2 regions of the Legionella spiritensis genome follow, and region 2 is predicted to be linked to the other one. Evidence: riboswitches for the same ligand, from Rfam matches in the RefSeq annotation. Region 2 holds a riboswitch; the other holds the start of a gene.

Region 1 (7,628 bases), 480 kb from region 2:
ATGCCTCATACCACCGGGTAAGAAATACCGATGCTTCCGATTTAAAAGGAATAGCCTGCCATATTTCTTCCGCGGTAAATGACAAAATCGGCGCCAGCCAGCGCGTTAAGGCCTGGATAATATGATACATGGCCGTCTGACAGGAGCGTCTGGCTTTGCTGTTTTTTGGAGTGGTGTACTGGCGATCCTTAATGACATCAAGGTAAAAACTGCCCAAATCCACGGCGCAAAAATTATGTATTTTTTGATAAATCACGTGAAAATGATAATTCTCATACGCCTTCAGAATTTCCTCCTGGAGTTGCTGGCAACGTTTGATAGCCCAGCGATCCAGCTCCACCATGTCATCCGGCGCAACATGATGTTGTTCCGGTTCAAAATCAAATAAATTGGCCAGTAAAAAACGAGCGGTGTTGCGGATCCGGCGATATGCGTCGGCATTACGTTTAATGATTTCATCGGAAATACTGACTTCATGCCTGTAATCGGTCGAGGAGACCCATAAACGGATAATATCGGCACCATGCTGGCTCACCAGTTTATCCAGAGCGATATAATTGCCTTTGGATTTGGATAGTTTTTTTCCATCGGCATCCACGGTATAACCGTGGGTCAATACCGTTTTATAAGGAGGTTGACCGTTCATGGCAATGGCCGTTGTTAATGAGGAGTTAAACCAGCCGCGATGTTGATCAGAGCCTTCAAAATAGATATCCGCAGGATAACCAAGCGCCTCATTTTGTTTAAGAACGGCGTAATGCGACACGCCGGAGTCAAACCAGACGTCCAGAGTATCGGTAACCTTATCGTAACGATCGGCGTCTTCTCCCAACAATTCGCGAGCATCCAGATCAAACCAGGCGTCAATACCTTTCTGCTCCACCAGTTGAGCGACCTGTTCGATCAGGGCTTCGGTATCGGGATGCAACGCCCTGCTGACCTTGTCAACGAACAAGGGAATAGGTGTCCCCCAGGCTCTTTGCCTTGATACACACCAGTCCGGTCTGGTTTCTACCATGTTGGCGATACGAGCCTTACCCCATTCGGGTACCCAGGTCACCTGGTCGATAGACGCGTATATGGCTTGCCGCAGTCCGTTGGCATCCATGGCAATAAACCATTGCGGCGTGGCCAGAAAAATCATCGGTGTTTTATGGCGCCAGCAATGAGGATAGCTGTGGTTAATGATCTCGCTGCTTAACAAGGCTCCGCGTTCTTTTAATACCTCTATAACCTTGTCGTTGGCTTTCAACACGTGCAAACCGCCGAATAACGGTACATCATCAGCATAACACCCGTTTGCCATGACCGGATTAATCAGCGGTAATTGATAGGCTTGTCCAACCTGATAATCGTCCGTACCATGAGCCGGGGCGGTATGTACGCAACCGGTACCCGAATCCGTGGTCACGTGCTCGCCGAGAACAATCGGCACGGAGCGTTCATAGAACGGGTGCTGTAACGTTATTTTTTCAAAGCCCGCCCCCTTGCTTTTTCCACAACGCCGGTACGTTGCGATACCGTATCGATTCATCGCCGATTCCACCAGTTCCGCAGCAAGCAACAGGTAATTGTCACCGGCATCGACCAGTTCGTAATCCAGCTCAGGATGCAGACATACCGCCTCATTGGCGGGTAGTGTCCAGGGCGTCGTTGTCCATATAGGGACAAGCACGGGTTTAATCGGCAAGGTATTTGAGATGTTTGCCAGAATTTGCGAGGCGTCGCTTGCCTGAAAAGCCACATCAATCGACGGTGAATTTTTATCCTCGTAATCCACTTCCGCCTCGGCCAGCGCAGAGGCGCAATCGATACACCAGTGTACCGGTTTAAACCCTTGCTGCAAATGACCATTGGCTATGATCTGACCTAACGCGCGGATGATATTGGCTTCATAGGTGTAATTGAACGTCGCGTAAGGCTTATGCCATTCCCCAAACACGCCCAGCCTTTTAAATTCCTCGCGCTGAATATCAATCTGACTGGCGGCGTAATCGCGGCATTTCTGGCGAAACTCCGCAGCGCTGACTTTCACTCCGGCTTTCCCCACCTTCTTTTCCACATTCAATTCAATGGGCAACCCATGACAATCCCAACCGGGAACAAAAGGCGCATCGTATCCGCTTAATGTTTTGGATTTCACAATAATGTCTTTCAGAATTTTATTGAGCGCATGCCCGCAATGGAGATGTCCGTTGGCATAGGGAGGCCCGTCATGCAGAATAAAACGTTGTTGTCCTTTACGCGCCTGCCGGATTTTTTCATAGATATTACCAGACAGCCAATCCGCCAGCATCGTGGGTTCACGCTGGGCCAAGCTCGCTTTCATGGGAAAAGCCGTTTCCGGTAAATTCAGGGTTTCTTTGTATTCTGCCATGCGCCTACTCTGTTATCGCGTTAAGTACCAGACGGCCCGAGACAAATTTTGCTTTGGCCGTCACAACATCGTTATGAATTTGATCAATCAATTCTTCTACGGATGAAAATTTAATCTCATCTCTTAATTTGTGCAAGAAATAAACTTGTAAAAATTCGCCATACAAATCGCCCTTAAAATCAAACAAGTGAACTTCAAGAACCACCTTGCTGCCATCCACCGTCGGGCGTGAGCCCAAATTGGCAACCCCATTCACCCGCTCGCCATTTTGACGGATCACCTGCACACAAAAAACCCCTTTCAACGGAATATTGTGCCGCTGCATCGCCAAATTGGCCGTAGGAATTCCCCATTGCCGGCCTCGTCCCTCTCCTGCCAAAACGCGCCCGCACAAACTAAACAGCCGCCCTAAAAGCACAGAGGCCTGTTCCAGATTTCCCTGCGCTAACAATTCCCTGATTTTTGTGGAGCTGACCCGCAAATCCCCTACCCTATGATCCGGAAAGGTTTCCACAACGCAATGATTATGTTCAGCCTTCTGCGTCAACAGACCCGCATCGCCCCGACGCCCACGGCCAAAACGAAAATCATTACCGACCAGCAAGTAGCGGGCTTGCAGCAGGGAAAAGAAATACCGCTCGATAAACGCTTCCGGTTCCAGTTCCGCCAGTTGTTTATTGAAACGCAGACAATAAACAAAATCAATTCGATTGCGTTTGAATTGCGCCAGTTTTTCACGCAAGGTGGTCAGACGAGCCGGAGCGTTTTCCTGTTGAAAAAACTCGCCGGGCTGCGGTTCAAACAACACCACAACAGCAGGCAAGGATCGCTTCCTCGCCTCGGCGTAAAGCCTGCCCAGCAACGCTTGATGTCCTGTGTGAACTCCGTCGAAATTCCCGATGGTTACGACCGCTCCGGTCGCAAACAAGGAAGGATTAAATGAACCGCGTAACAGCTTCATGCGTATTGATCAGAAATAAAATAGAGATTATAGCGGGTTTCATCACGATTGAAAAACAAGTATAGGGCGTCAGGTTCAAAGTGAACACTTAATATTCACAATGACAAATATCATGTATACAATGCCCTCACGTCAAACCAGATAAAGGATCCGTGAAATGGGTAATAACAAAAATCAAGGTTCAATACCACACGAGAAAAATACGGAGAGTCATGATGAACGGATCGATCCGCATACAGCCGGGAAAATAGCAACGAAACTCACATTAGAAGAAACAGCACGTATTTCCATCACTTCCCATCAAAATTATCTGATATTTCAACCTTTTCTGGCTCAACCACCCCTGGCCGCTGTGGTGCAGGCATCACCCGATAAATTAGAAAACCTGGTAAAAAAATACTCCCCTAACATCTTATTCGCAAAAGGAGAAATAACTGATCCTTTAAATCAGGTGGTTTATCATAACGTTTCAGCCTACCAGCTTATGACTTTTCTTTGCGACGACGATATGCAGGATAAAATAGTGCCGTTAATACCCGAGGACATGATTGACAAGTGTCATGAACAGGATTCTGAAATGGATTGCGGCGGTTGTGATTTAATCAAGATGGTTGAGGATCCTGAACAGGTGATACTCAACGGTTTTAAAGCGCTGACTGAGTTTAGAACAACGTATACGATTACCGTAGCCCAACAAAGTGGCGACTCATCAATCCTGCAGAATGCGACCCTGCCATTACTGGAAAATCCTGACGGGATTATTTATTACCACGATAACCAAGGACAGGCGCATTTCTATTACGCGAATCGCCAAACAGAAACCTTACAAAAAATCACACCTCAACCTGAAACACAGGACGACAAAAAAGCATTGGAAGCCTTCTCAAAATCCATGGCTGCCATGGAAAATAATAGCGGACGACGTTCCAGTGACGAAGAACATGCGTTGATAAAAAAAACCATGGGATATCAGTTGATCCGAAAAGGCGTTCATTACACACGAAACAATATCTCCTATCATGACAGCCAAAACGAATTTCGACTGCTTAACGCCTATCGAACCTGTCTTCGTTTGTATGATGACGCGCAAAACGAGGAGCAGAGAAATGCCGCAGACGAGTACTGGCGCGAAAAAGTCGGTAAAGCGCAAGGTGAAGTCATGTGGCTATTGCAGCGACTCTGTCAGGACAGGCAGACTTATGTACCGCCAAACCCGCCTTTGGGAGGTTTCACAAGAGGTCTTTCGGGATCCGACAGAATCGTAATCTATGATATAAAACCAACATCCTGCTTTGGCAAGTCGTTCATGTTAGTTCAAAATGGTCAACCTCACCGGGATTTAGGTTCAAAATACGCCCTATGTACCTCAAAGGATCTGTTTAGTTCCAGCGTTTTCTCCAAAACAAGCTACCAGGTACCACTCACTACCAAATACAGGAAAACAACGATCGAACGCGATCTGGTTTATACCGCTCGTCTGGTTGAGCAGGCCAAGAACGCTCAAGCATTGAAAGTGGAAAAAAAGTTACAAATAGAGTCCATCAATTCCAGACACGGATAGTCATGGCAAAGAAAAAAGCACCGGTTTTTAATAACCGGTGCTTTACGATTAATCCTTGTCGGAGTCGACATGAGGCCTGACAATAAGGACGTCGCATTCGGCGCCATGTAAAATGGCATTGGCCGTAGAACCCAGCAACAAGGCCAAACCGTGTTTGCCATGGCTGCCTGTCACTATCAAATCAATTTTTTTCTCCTGGGCAACCCGTAGAATTTCATTCTTCGTGGAGCCAAACTCAATCATGCAATGCGCATCATCAACGCCCAATTTTTTAGCAAGGGCAGCCAGTTCCTTCTCTGCTTGCTCCCGTATGGAGACTTCCACTTCGGCAAATCCTGCAAATCCAGGATAGGCATAGGCCGGGATTGGTTCCACCACATGAACAAGCAGCAAATCCGCACCGTTCTCATCGGCAATTTTCTTGGCTTTCTCAGCCGCCCTCACGCCCACCTCATCAAAATCGGTGGCAAATAAAACCCTTTTGTACATAACTCTCTCCTTGACATCAATGTAAACAGCTATAGTGTTAGACTAGCAGAAAACAAGGTAATTTCCCATATCATCAATACCTTGCGACAGGCAAATCTGTACACATTTTCTTGTAAAAGAACCGTAGCCTGCAAGGAGGCCTTCGGCCGTATTGCGGGTTTCATACTCCAATATTGCAGTAGAGGAAAAGGTGAGCGCCCAAGTAAACGTTATCCCGCATTTCGGCTTCTCCTTCATGAGGGGCTACAGGAAACTATCAGGTTCCGTAAGCAAAAATGGTGCGCCGCCTGAACCCTCGTATTTTGGATTTTCTCAGGTATAATTGTGCATGAATGAAACATAGGGGTGTCTTCACATCATCGTGACGGCTGAGATCATACCCGTTGAACCTGTACGGATCATGCCGGCGTAGGGATTGTTATTATGTTATTAGATATTTCAGGCACTCTGGCCTCTTTGTTAGCTACATGGCTATTTATTCGGATTAATCGAAAAGCCTGGTTGGTGAGTATGCTCGCAACCATACTCAACGCATGGTTGTATTGGCAGAAAGGTATTTATGCCGACATGACCCTTGAATCCTTTTATTTTATCAGCACCGGTTATGGGTGGCTAACATGGCGGAAACCCCATAAAAACCAGCCTGGCGAAATATCCAATCTGACAGGGATGCAATGGATCATACTTGGGTTTGCTGTACTAATTCTTTTTACGGCCATAATGTGGGTGTTACAACGATACACATCCTCAAACATAGCAAGCCTTGACGCGTTAACCACATCCTTAAGTCTGGTTGCACAATGGCTTATGTGTTACAAAATCACGGCTACCTGGATACTATGGTTGATAACAGACGCGATTTACGCCTATCTCTATCTTGTCAAGGAACTGCCGTTTCATGTGGTGTTAATGTGTGCTTATTTAGCAATGGCCGCCGCGGGATACCGGATATGGGTTAAGCGACAAAAGCAAATATTATCGCTTACTCCCACAGAACCTTTAACTTACTTCTCTTAAACCCGAGACCGGTCGAATCCAGGGTTTATAACGCATGGCTTCCGGCGGCAATTGTTTTATGGCCGCTTTCGCCTGTTCAAACTGACTGTATTCACCGGTTGTCAGCACAAACCATTCCAGACCGCCTCGTTTTGATTTTTTCAATACCACTTGTTCTTTCATACGCGGATGCTTATTGATAAAACGCTCGATATCGGTATAGCTTTGGCTTGCCAGCAACTGGATCGTATAGCGTGAGTGTGGTTTGGACGCTGTGGTAACAAGTCGCGGTAATACAGACGGGGCACTTTCCCGCATTTCCTGCCAATCCAGGGCAATCAGGGAAGAATGTAAAACCGGTTCCGGTTCCGCAGTGCGTTTTGCGATTTCTTTAGGAATAACCAGAACCTTGTCCATAATCACCAGATCCTGATCATCCTCGTCGGGCTGAATATCAAACATTTTTTTTAAGGGAGGAGGTTGGACGGCTTGTCTGACCGCTGCCTGATATAGCGTCGGAATACGACTGACCAGTATTTTATCTTTCTTCACCGTAATTTTATTATTCAAGTTATTTGTCGCAGCAGGACTAGGACTGACTTCCTGAAAAGAGGGAAACAGCATATCTCTGAACTGCTCCTGATTCTGCCAGAAATAACCTGCCGTTAATCCTGTCAAAGCCACACTGGCCGCTATGGAAAAACGTCGGATGAATGATTTGTTTTTCTTATCCTTGTCGTTCGCCCCACTGCCAAAAAAGCTTGCCATGGCATGATTGATTCGGGCGATATCACCGCCTGTCAGTTCATAAAATTGCTTTAAACGCTTGGGCGTCAATGACTTTTCAAGTCGACCTGTTGAGGGAAGGCGATTTAACAGATATGTTTTGACTTCACTCTCACTCAGGGCGCCAGGCTCAATGGTATGAATCAAATTTTTAAATTGATCCCTGTTCAATTCATTCAGATCAGCGACCAGAGAATAATCGGCAACCAGACAAAGATGAAAAAAACCGGAATTACCCTGATTTTTGATAACCTCCAGCACTTCTTTTAAAAAAGAGCCCGGAATGTGTTGCGCATCATCTATAATCACCAGGACATGTGTTTTTCGTTCGGTAACCTGCTCAATCAACGAATCCAGACAAGGCGCCTTATCGATACGCAGATGAAAGGCATCTGCGATATGGGCAAATAATTCCTCTTTCCGGAAAGGAGCGAGGGCCGTCACGGCATGTGATTTGA
Region 2 (7,628 bases):
AATATCGTTAAAATTGACTAACATTATCTTTCCTCATAGCAATACAAAAAACAAGGATTATGATGCTAAAGATCAGCAGGCATAACCGTATTGACTACGGGTTCTCTGAGTAGGTCACGTTTAGAGCTAACGCCATACTTTGCTTTAATATGGTCAAAATGGTCTTCGATTGTTCGATGAGAAAGGTTCATCCTCTGGGCGGTTTGTTTTGCCGTCAGTCCTTGTTGATACCATCGTAAACATTGATATTCCCGAGCGGTTAACAGCGGTATATTTTTTATTGCACTTAAAAAACCGATTTCTGGCTTGGTATTTTCTCCAGCCAACAATATATTATGCGTTGAATTGAACCCCGCTGGATTTATTTCATTGAGATTGACAGTATGATTAAGACAATGGCTATAAATTGGTTGCAAGTGCGTTTGGATATGATGGGTGTAATCCTGGCGAAGTGATCTTAACTGAGCTAAATAAATGTCCAGCACCTTAAGATGGCTTTTGGGTGCACCAAAAAAATAATATTCGCAACCGCGGGCATTGGGCTCAATGAGCGCTAAACTATGATCAATATCAAATACCTCAATCGCATCTGCTATCAATGTTTGTTGAAATAAGTCGTTTTGGTGGTTCTGAGGAAAACAGAGGCTCGACGTGTTGTAATGACGGGGTCGAACCAGGCTCGGATCAAATTGAAAAAATTGATGTTCAGCGCTATGTAGCAGCCAATTTGGGTTATTCCCCAACGTAAACCAATCGCCTTTGTTGGATACAAATTGATAACAAAAATAATGAATCCCAAAATATTGCAATAAAGGGTTAGTCAGTTTTTTAAGCAATCTATCGTACTTGATGCTTGTTTGTTCTATCATCCCACAAATGGTAGTCAATTTTATTCCATTCATTTAAATTCGACGTTATACACGGCCATGAAGCTAAGTCTGATTATCAAAATAATCAGACTTAGTGGGACAATCCACAAACGCAGCCTTGCCTATCCAACTCTTATTGCTTCCAAAACTGTCTTTTTCAAGACATCGCCATGAACGTTGCCCAGATGCTTGAATTAATATTTTTATTTAAATAATTGTAAAACGTTTTCGGGTGGACGTCCTATGACGGCTTTGTTTTTAAATGTCACAATGGGGCGTTGCATTAATACAGGCTGTTTAACCATAGCTTGTAAAATCTGTATTTCATTATCCATGGATAATCCCTGTTCTTTAAAAACCGGTTCGGCGGTGCGTACGAAATCCTCAAGATCAAAATAAGAACGCAAGCGCTTTAGCTCGTTTATATCAAGTGGTGTTTTGAGATAATCGATAATAACGGGTTCAATACCTTCGTTTTGTAGTATCGCCAACGCCTGGCGTGATTTGGAGCATCGTGGGTTGTGGTAAATAATAACGGTTTGCATGTTATTTTTTATTATATCCGGTAGAAAGACAAACTATACCATTTTATCTGTCTTGTATCAGCAGTTCCGATCCAGATGAAAAAAGATGGAACCTATAACTTTTTGGGATTATTTTTTACTTCCGGCTCTTCTTCCGTGACATTCAGATCCAAAGCGTCTACAGATTGGAATAAACGAAATCTGGATCCTTTCGGGTTATACGTCGTAGTCAGCGATTTACTCACAATGGATGTTTGACAGCGAAGTCCGCCATTCATTGCGGCGGCTACGTCTGAAACACCTCCTGCTCCCATAAATCCTGTAACCATACCATCAAAATACCCATCATCATCGTAGTAAGCTGGCATATCGACATCGTGAACGCCATCAATACCCAATTTAATTAATGAAACGTCATATTGCTCTTTAAACGATGGCAAGTCGCATTTTGACGTAAGAAAATGCCGCCCTCTTGCCCCCAAATCCAGAGAAATGCCATTCATCATTAAAGCGATGGCACCTTCAAAGTCTTCATCAGCTTTGCAAAAAGGCACCCATTTTTTTTGATTCACATCGGAGGTGTCTTCTAAATAAAACAGGCAGCCGAAAACCTTGTCTACCTCAAAGTCGTGTTCTTGCAAAATGCTGCAGGTTGCGTCAATGACATTTTTTTCAAATAATTTCTCAAGGTAAGCAAACGTTATTTTGATTTTATCAATACTCTCCTCAGGCAAGCCAAAATTTATTCCTTTTTGATGAAAGGAATGAATGACAAACTGCCCTCTTCCAAGATAAGCCATTTGTAAATCCAAATGGTAAGACCATTGCGGAATAATGAGTAATCGATCATGTGGACAGGCCAGCTCCTCGGTAATGACATCAATCGCTTTATCACGTTCGAGATTATTGTAAGCCATGGTTTCTGAAACAACATTTTCACCAAGCAAATAATAACGCATTCCTTTTTTATTAATGGCGCAAAAGAAATTACCTCCTTCAAGAGCTGTTTTATGTACTATGTCAGTATGATCGAGGAGTGGTTGTGATTTTGTTATCCATTTGTTTGGCGAAGAGATGGTCACTTTAGCCTGGTGATGTTCCGATATATTTAACGCGCCATAATAAAGACTGGTATTTTGTTGAGCGCGCCCAACAAATTCCTGTGTTAAATACGTATCAATTCTGTTTTTATCTTTAATCGGTACTACAACATCCTTGCCTGTCGATACGACATAATCCTTGGTCCAGCAACTGCTACTGAATTCATGCTGTTGCACTGTAAAACCAAGTTCCTCACCCAGTTGTGCTAACGATTCGTAATAAGGGGAGTTTTCGTGAATCAGTACAACGGAATTATCCGTAGCCACGTCCTCGGCAAAAAATATATTATGAAACAAGGCTATTATTTCCGATTCCGGTTTGCCGGCTATCGCATAAAGTTGCCGGGCATGATGATAGGCCACTTTAAACTTTTTGTCCTCTAAGCTGGATACGGCGTTCACCAGTATATCTATTGCCAAATCCTTTGAGGGCGTATCAAGAGATTGATAGATGCTTTTTAATTCTTTTTTAATAAAACGTATTGTCGATTGTTCGGTAGACACGTTGGTCACCTTATTCGGGTACTGTTGTAACAGTATAAGGGTTGTATATTAACAAAATGTTAAATAATTAAGTTTTCTGGGTGTTTTATGTTCCAGCCACAAGAAACCAGAATGTCACATAATGTAAAAATAAACTCAAAGCCATCCCCCTGCCCTGTATTGACAAAGCAAAAATTAAGGCCTAGCATGATTTCGTCTGTAAGATGGCGCGGGGTGTCGGATATCCGGCTGAGAGTTACCCGTTGAACTTGATCTGATTCATATCAGCGTAAGGACGCCTTCAAAAAAACGATGTTCGTATTGTTTTATACGGCATTGTTCCCTTTTGCCATCTCCGATATTTTCATACACGATATAAGGAGTTATGGCCATGCCCTCATTGAAATCAAGAATTACATTGTTACTCAACTGGTACGCAAACCCTTACCATGCCCCGATTCTTGTTGCCCAGCAATCCGGATTTTACCTGGAAGAAGGGATCAAACTGGCAATTCTGGATCCCGCTGATCCTGGTGATGTCACGGAACTGGTTGGTTTGGGTACGGTGGATTTCGGAGTCAAGGCCATGATTCATACCATTGCCGCCAGGGCGAAAGGTTATCCGGTTACCTCCATCGGAACCTTGCTTGATGAGCCGCCGACCGGTTTGATTGCGTTAAAATCAAGTGGTATTCGTTCCTTTCAGGATATTGTCGGCAAACGTGTCGGATACATCGGGGAGTTTGGAAAAAAAATCATTGATGATCTGGCAACACAGGCCGATATTGATCCGGCCAGTTACCAAACGGTGCGTATCGGCATGAATGTGACCGATGCAATTTGCCGGGATGTTATCGATACCGGTATTGGTTTTATTAATTTTCAACAGGTTGAACTGGAACATCTGCGAGGTGAAACAACGTTTTTGCGTATTGATCAATTGGCCGGCCTGGGTTGCTGCTGTTTTTGTTCCGTACAATTCATTGTCCCCGAACGTACACTTGAACATCCCGAACTGGTTCAGGGATTTTTGAGAGCAACCCAGCGAGGTGCGGCTTTTACTACCGAACGGCCGGAGGATGCGTACGAATTACTATGCCAGGCGAAACCACAATTGCGCACGCCCATGTACCAAAAGATTTTTACGCGTACCCTGCCCTTTTTCTCCCGCAATTTGCTGAACGTGGAACGTGACTGGGAAAAAGTGGGACGTTACACCAGGCATTTACATGTTATTGATGAAACGTTTGATGTATCCCAATGCTATTCCAATCGCTTTATTCCGGCCACACCCTATTCTGATATTGCCCCGGTTGCCTGCTGTCTGGAAAACTGATCATGCGTGCCGGGATTGCAGGATCAGGAATCATGGGAAGTTTGCTGGCGCTCGCGTTGCACAACGAGGGCTGGCAAATTAGTCTTTTTGAGCAATCAGAAGGTAATGATAATTGCAGTTTGGCAGCGGGCGGATTGCTGACGCCGGTTTCCGAACTGGATAAATCGGATCTTGTGATTTTTCATCTTGGACAACGATCGGTTACAAGCTGCTGGCCAGATATTCTCTCACAATTACCGGACACCGTTTATTATCGCCAATCGGGCAGTATTATCCTGAATCATCCGAGTGATCAGGCGGAATGGAATCATTTTTATCAACGCGTCTCGGAAAAACTGGATCACACGAAGGAGATTCGCTTTTATCGGCTTTCCAACGACAGTCTCATCCGCCTGGAACCTGATCTGGCAAAATTTGAAACCGCTTACTACTGTCCCGATGAGGCACATATTGATTGTCAGGCCTTGATACCCGAACTTCATAAATACCTTGCACGGATTGGGGTAACCTTTTTTTTAAACACGCCGGTTTTATCTCTTGAATCGGGACGAATCAGGACAAAAGACCGGCGGCATGATTTTGATATGGTGTTTGACTGCCGTGGTCTGGGCGCTCGCGACGTTTTCCCGGACTTGCGTGCCTTACGGGGAGAAATAATTCGGTTGTATGCTCCTGAAGTTACGTTGCATCGTCCTGTCCGCTTTTTACACCCTCGCTACAGTTTGTATATTGTTCCTCGACCTGGGCATAGTTATCTCATCGGGGCAAGTGAAATTGAAGCCGATGATCACAGTGGTATTTCCGTTCGTACGACCCTGGAGTTATTAACGGCCGCCTATTACCTGCATCCTGGTTTTGCCGAAGCACGAATTTTAAAGACAGTGACCCATTGCCGCCCTACCCTGGCCAATCATTTACCGCGTATCAAACGTAGTGACGGCTTGATAGCGGTCAATGGTTTGTATCGTCACGGCTATTTGATTGCCCCGGCGTTAGCCGAAGAAGTGTTGCGCGGCTTGTCCGCCAATGTATCCCTCCATTATCCGGAAATCTGGGAGAACGATTATGATCACCATATATCTCAATGACAAGGCGCAGCGGATTGAACCATCCCAGTCACTGCATAATCTGCTGATGCAAAACAGCTATACCGATTCGTATTTCGCTGTGGCGATAAACAACAAGCTGGTTGCTCGCGCAAATTATAAAGACACAATGCTTAACGATTGTGATCGTGTCGATATTATTGTGCCCATGCAAGGAGGATAATGATGTGGAATATAGCCGGAAAAACGTTACAAAGCCGACTGTTATTGGGAACAGCCGCTTACCCTTCCCTTGATGTCATGGAGCAATCTATTCGCGCATCCGGCGCGGAAATAATAACTTTGTCCATAAAAAGACAAGCGCCTGCCGGGGTTGGCGGTGAAGCATTCTGGCAGGTCATAAAAAACATCGGATGTCATCTTTTACCCAATACGGCAGGCTGTCGTGACGCGAAATCAGCCGTAGCCATGGCGGAGCTGACCAGGGAATTATTTAATACCTCGTGGATAAAACTGGAAGTTATCGGCGATGATTATAATCTGCAACCGGAACCGGTTGAATTAATTAAAGCCGCAAAAATTCTTGTCAGTCAGGGGTTTGAGGTTTTCCCCTACTGCACCGAAGATTTGGTTATGTGTCGAAAGCTGGTTGATGCCGGCTGCCGTATTTTAATGCCATGGGCATCCCCTATCGGTTCCGGCAAGGGCGTTGTTAATCCTTACGCTCTGGAAACCCTGCGTTGCCGGTTGCCGGATATCACCCTCATTGTTGACGCGGGTATCGGCAAACCATCACATGCCGTACAGGTTATGGAGATGGGTTTTGACGCGGTTCTTTTAAACACCGCGGTGGCTTTCGCACACCAACCGGTCCTGATGGCTTCGGCGTTTCGTCATGCAATCCGCGCGGGGCGGGATGCCTTTCTGGCGGGCATCATGCCACAGCGCAACGCGGCGCATCCGAGTACCCCCTTAATTGACACGCCTTTCTGGCAGCAGGATGTGCTGGTATGAACAAACCCGTTGTATGGAGTATCGCCGGCGTCGATCCGTCCGGACTGGCTGGTATGCAAGCCGATATGGACACGCTGCAACAATTTAACGTGACGGCCTGCTCTGTGATTACTGCCGTTACGGCGCAAAATGAACATCAGGTTACAGCCATAGAATGTATATCACCTGAACATGTAGCCTCTCAATGTGATGCCTTGCTACCATCGTTTACCCCGAGCGCTATTAAAATCGGCATGCTTGGCGAGCCTGGTACACCTGAGAAATTGGCTGCCCTTCTCAACAGTTATTCCGGATATGTGGTACTTGATCCGGTACTGGCTTCGTCTTCCGGAACGCCTTTATTTTTTTCCGATTTGAAACGGCATAGAGAGCAACTTGTCAGATTATTGCCTTATGCCGATGTGGTAACTCCAAACCGGATAGAGGCGGAGGTCTTGCTTAATCGATCACTTTCATCGTTTCGGGATTTGGAAGAAGCGGCTCATGCCTTAACAGGCATGGGTGCCAAAAGTGTGTTGCTGAAAGGCGGTCATCATAAAGATCCGCTATTTAGCCAGGACTACTGGACAAACGGGCATGACTCGTTCTGGTTAGCCGGTAAACGGGCGTCTGAACTCAATTACCGCGGTACCGGATGTGTACTGTCCTCAGCAATTGCCGCCAGTCTGGCACTCGGTTACTGCGTGAAAGACGCGGTCGTGATCGGGAAAATGTATGTTCAGCGAGGCATTCGACACGCTTTGCGTCTTAATCGCCACACCGCCCGATTATTTCATAATGGATGGCCGGAAGGTCAAGAGGATCTTCCTTATCTTTCTCCTGCGCCCATGACGCAATTGCCAAAGCCCTTTCCTTCCTGCTGGACAGGATTATACCCTGTCGTTGATCACAGTGGATGGTTAAATACTTTATTACCAATTGGAATAAAAACGATTCAGTTGCGTATAAAAAACGCACCGGAATCCTTGCTTGAGGAAGAAATACGGCGAAGTGTCGCTCTTGCGAGGCAATACGGCGCCACGTTGTTCGTTAACGACTATTACGAGCATGCCATTCACCTGGGTGCTACAGGCGTTCATTTGGGGCAGGATGATCTGCTGGCTGCCGATGTTGATGAAATACGTCGGGCAGGATTGTATTTAGGTGTGAGTACGCATTGCTATTACGAAGTCGCAAGGGCACACGCTATCAATCCTTCCTACATCGCCTGCGGCCCTGTTTATCCGACAACCAGTAAGATTATGGCGTTTAAACCG

The links. A riboswitch is a leader RNA that binds a small molecule or an ion and turns the genes downstream of it on or off. The one in region 2 is predicted to bind thiamine pyrophosphate.
Positions count from the first base shown of each region.
Region 1: it holds a riboswitch for thiamine pyrophosphate, as region 2 does, so the genes downstream of both, pnuC (nicotinamide riboside transporter PnuC) here and CKW05_RS07740 (ABC transporter substrate-binding protein) in region 2, are expected to answer to the same signal.

Region 1 covers NZ_LT906457.1:2,180,902-2,188,529, forward strand. Annotated here, with positions in the region: gene ileS (isoleucine--tRNA ligase) at 1-2,377, opposite strand, end outside; gene ribF (bifunctional riboflavin kinase/FAD synthetase) at 2,382-3,338, opposite strand; gene CKW05_RS09800 (hypothetical protein) at 3,496-4,899, shown strand; gene CKW05_RS09805 (universal stress protein) at 4,948-5,388, opposite strand; TPP riboswitch at 5,720-5,820, shown strand; gene pnuC (nicotinamide riboside transporter PnuC) at 5,812-6,405, shown strand; gene CKW05_RS09820 (AAA family ATPase) at 6,388-7,628, opposite strand, start outside.
Region 2 covers NZ_LT906457.1:1,703,945-1,711,572, reverse strand. Annotated here, with positions in the region: gene CKW05_RS07760 (GNAT family N-acetyltransferase) at 1-24, opposite strand, end outside; gene CKW05_RS07755 (helix-turn-helix transcriptional regulator) at 66-887, opposite strand; gene arsC (arsenate reductase (glutaredoxin)) at 1,073-1,414, opposite strand; gene CKW05_RS07745 (hypothetical protein) at 1,507-2,997, opposite strand; TPP riboswitch at 3,197-3,289, shown strand; gene CKW05_RS07740 (ABC transporter substrate-binding protein) at 3,368-4,312, shown strand; gene CKW05_RS07735 (FAD-dependent oxidoreductase) at 4,315-5,400, shown strand; gene thiS (sulfur carrier protein ThiS) at 5,378-5,581, shown strand; gene CKW05_RS07725 (thiazole synthase) at 5,584-6,372, shown strand; gene thiE (thiamine phosphate synthase) at 6,369-7,628, shown strand, end outside.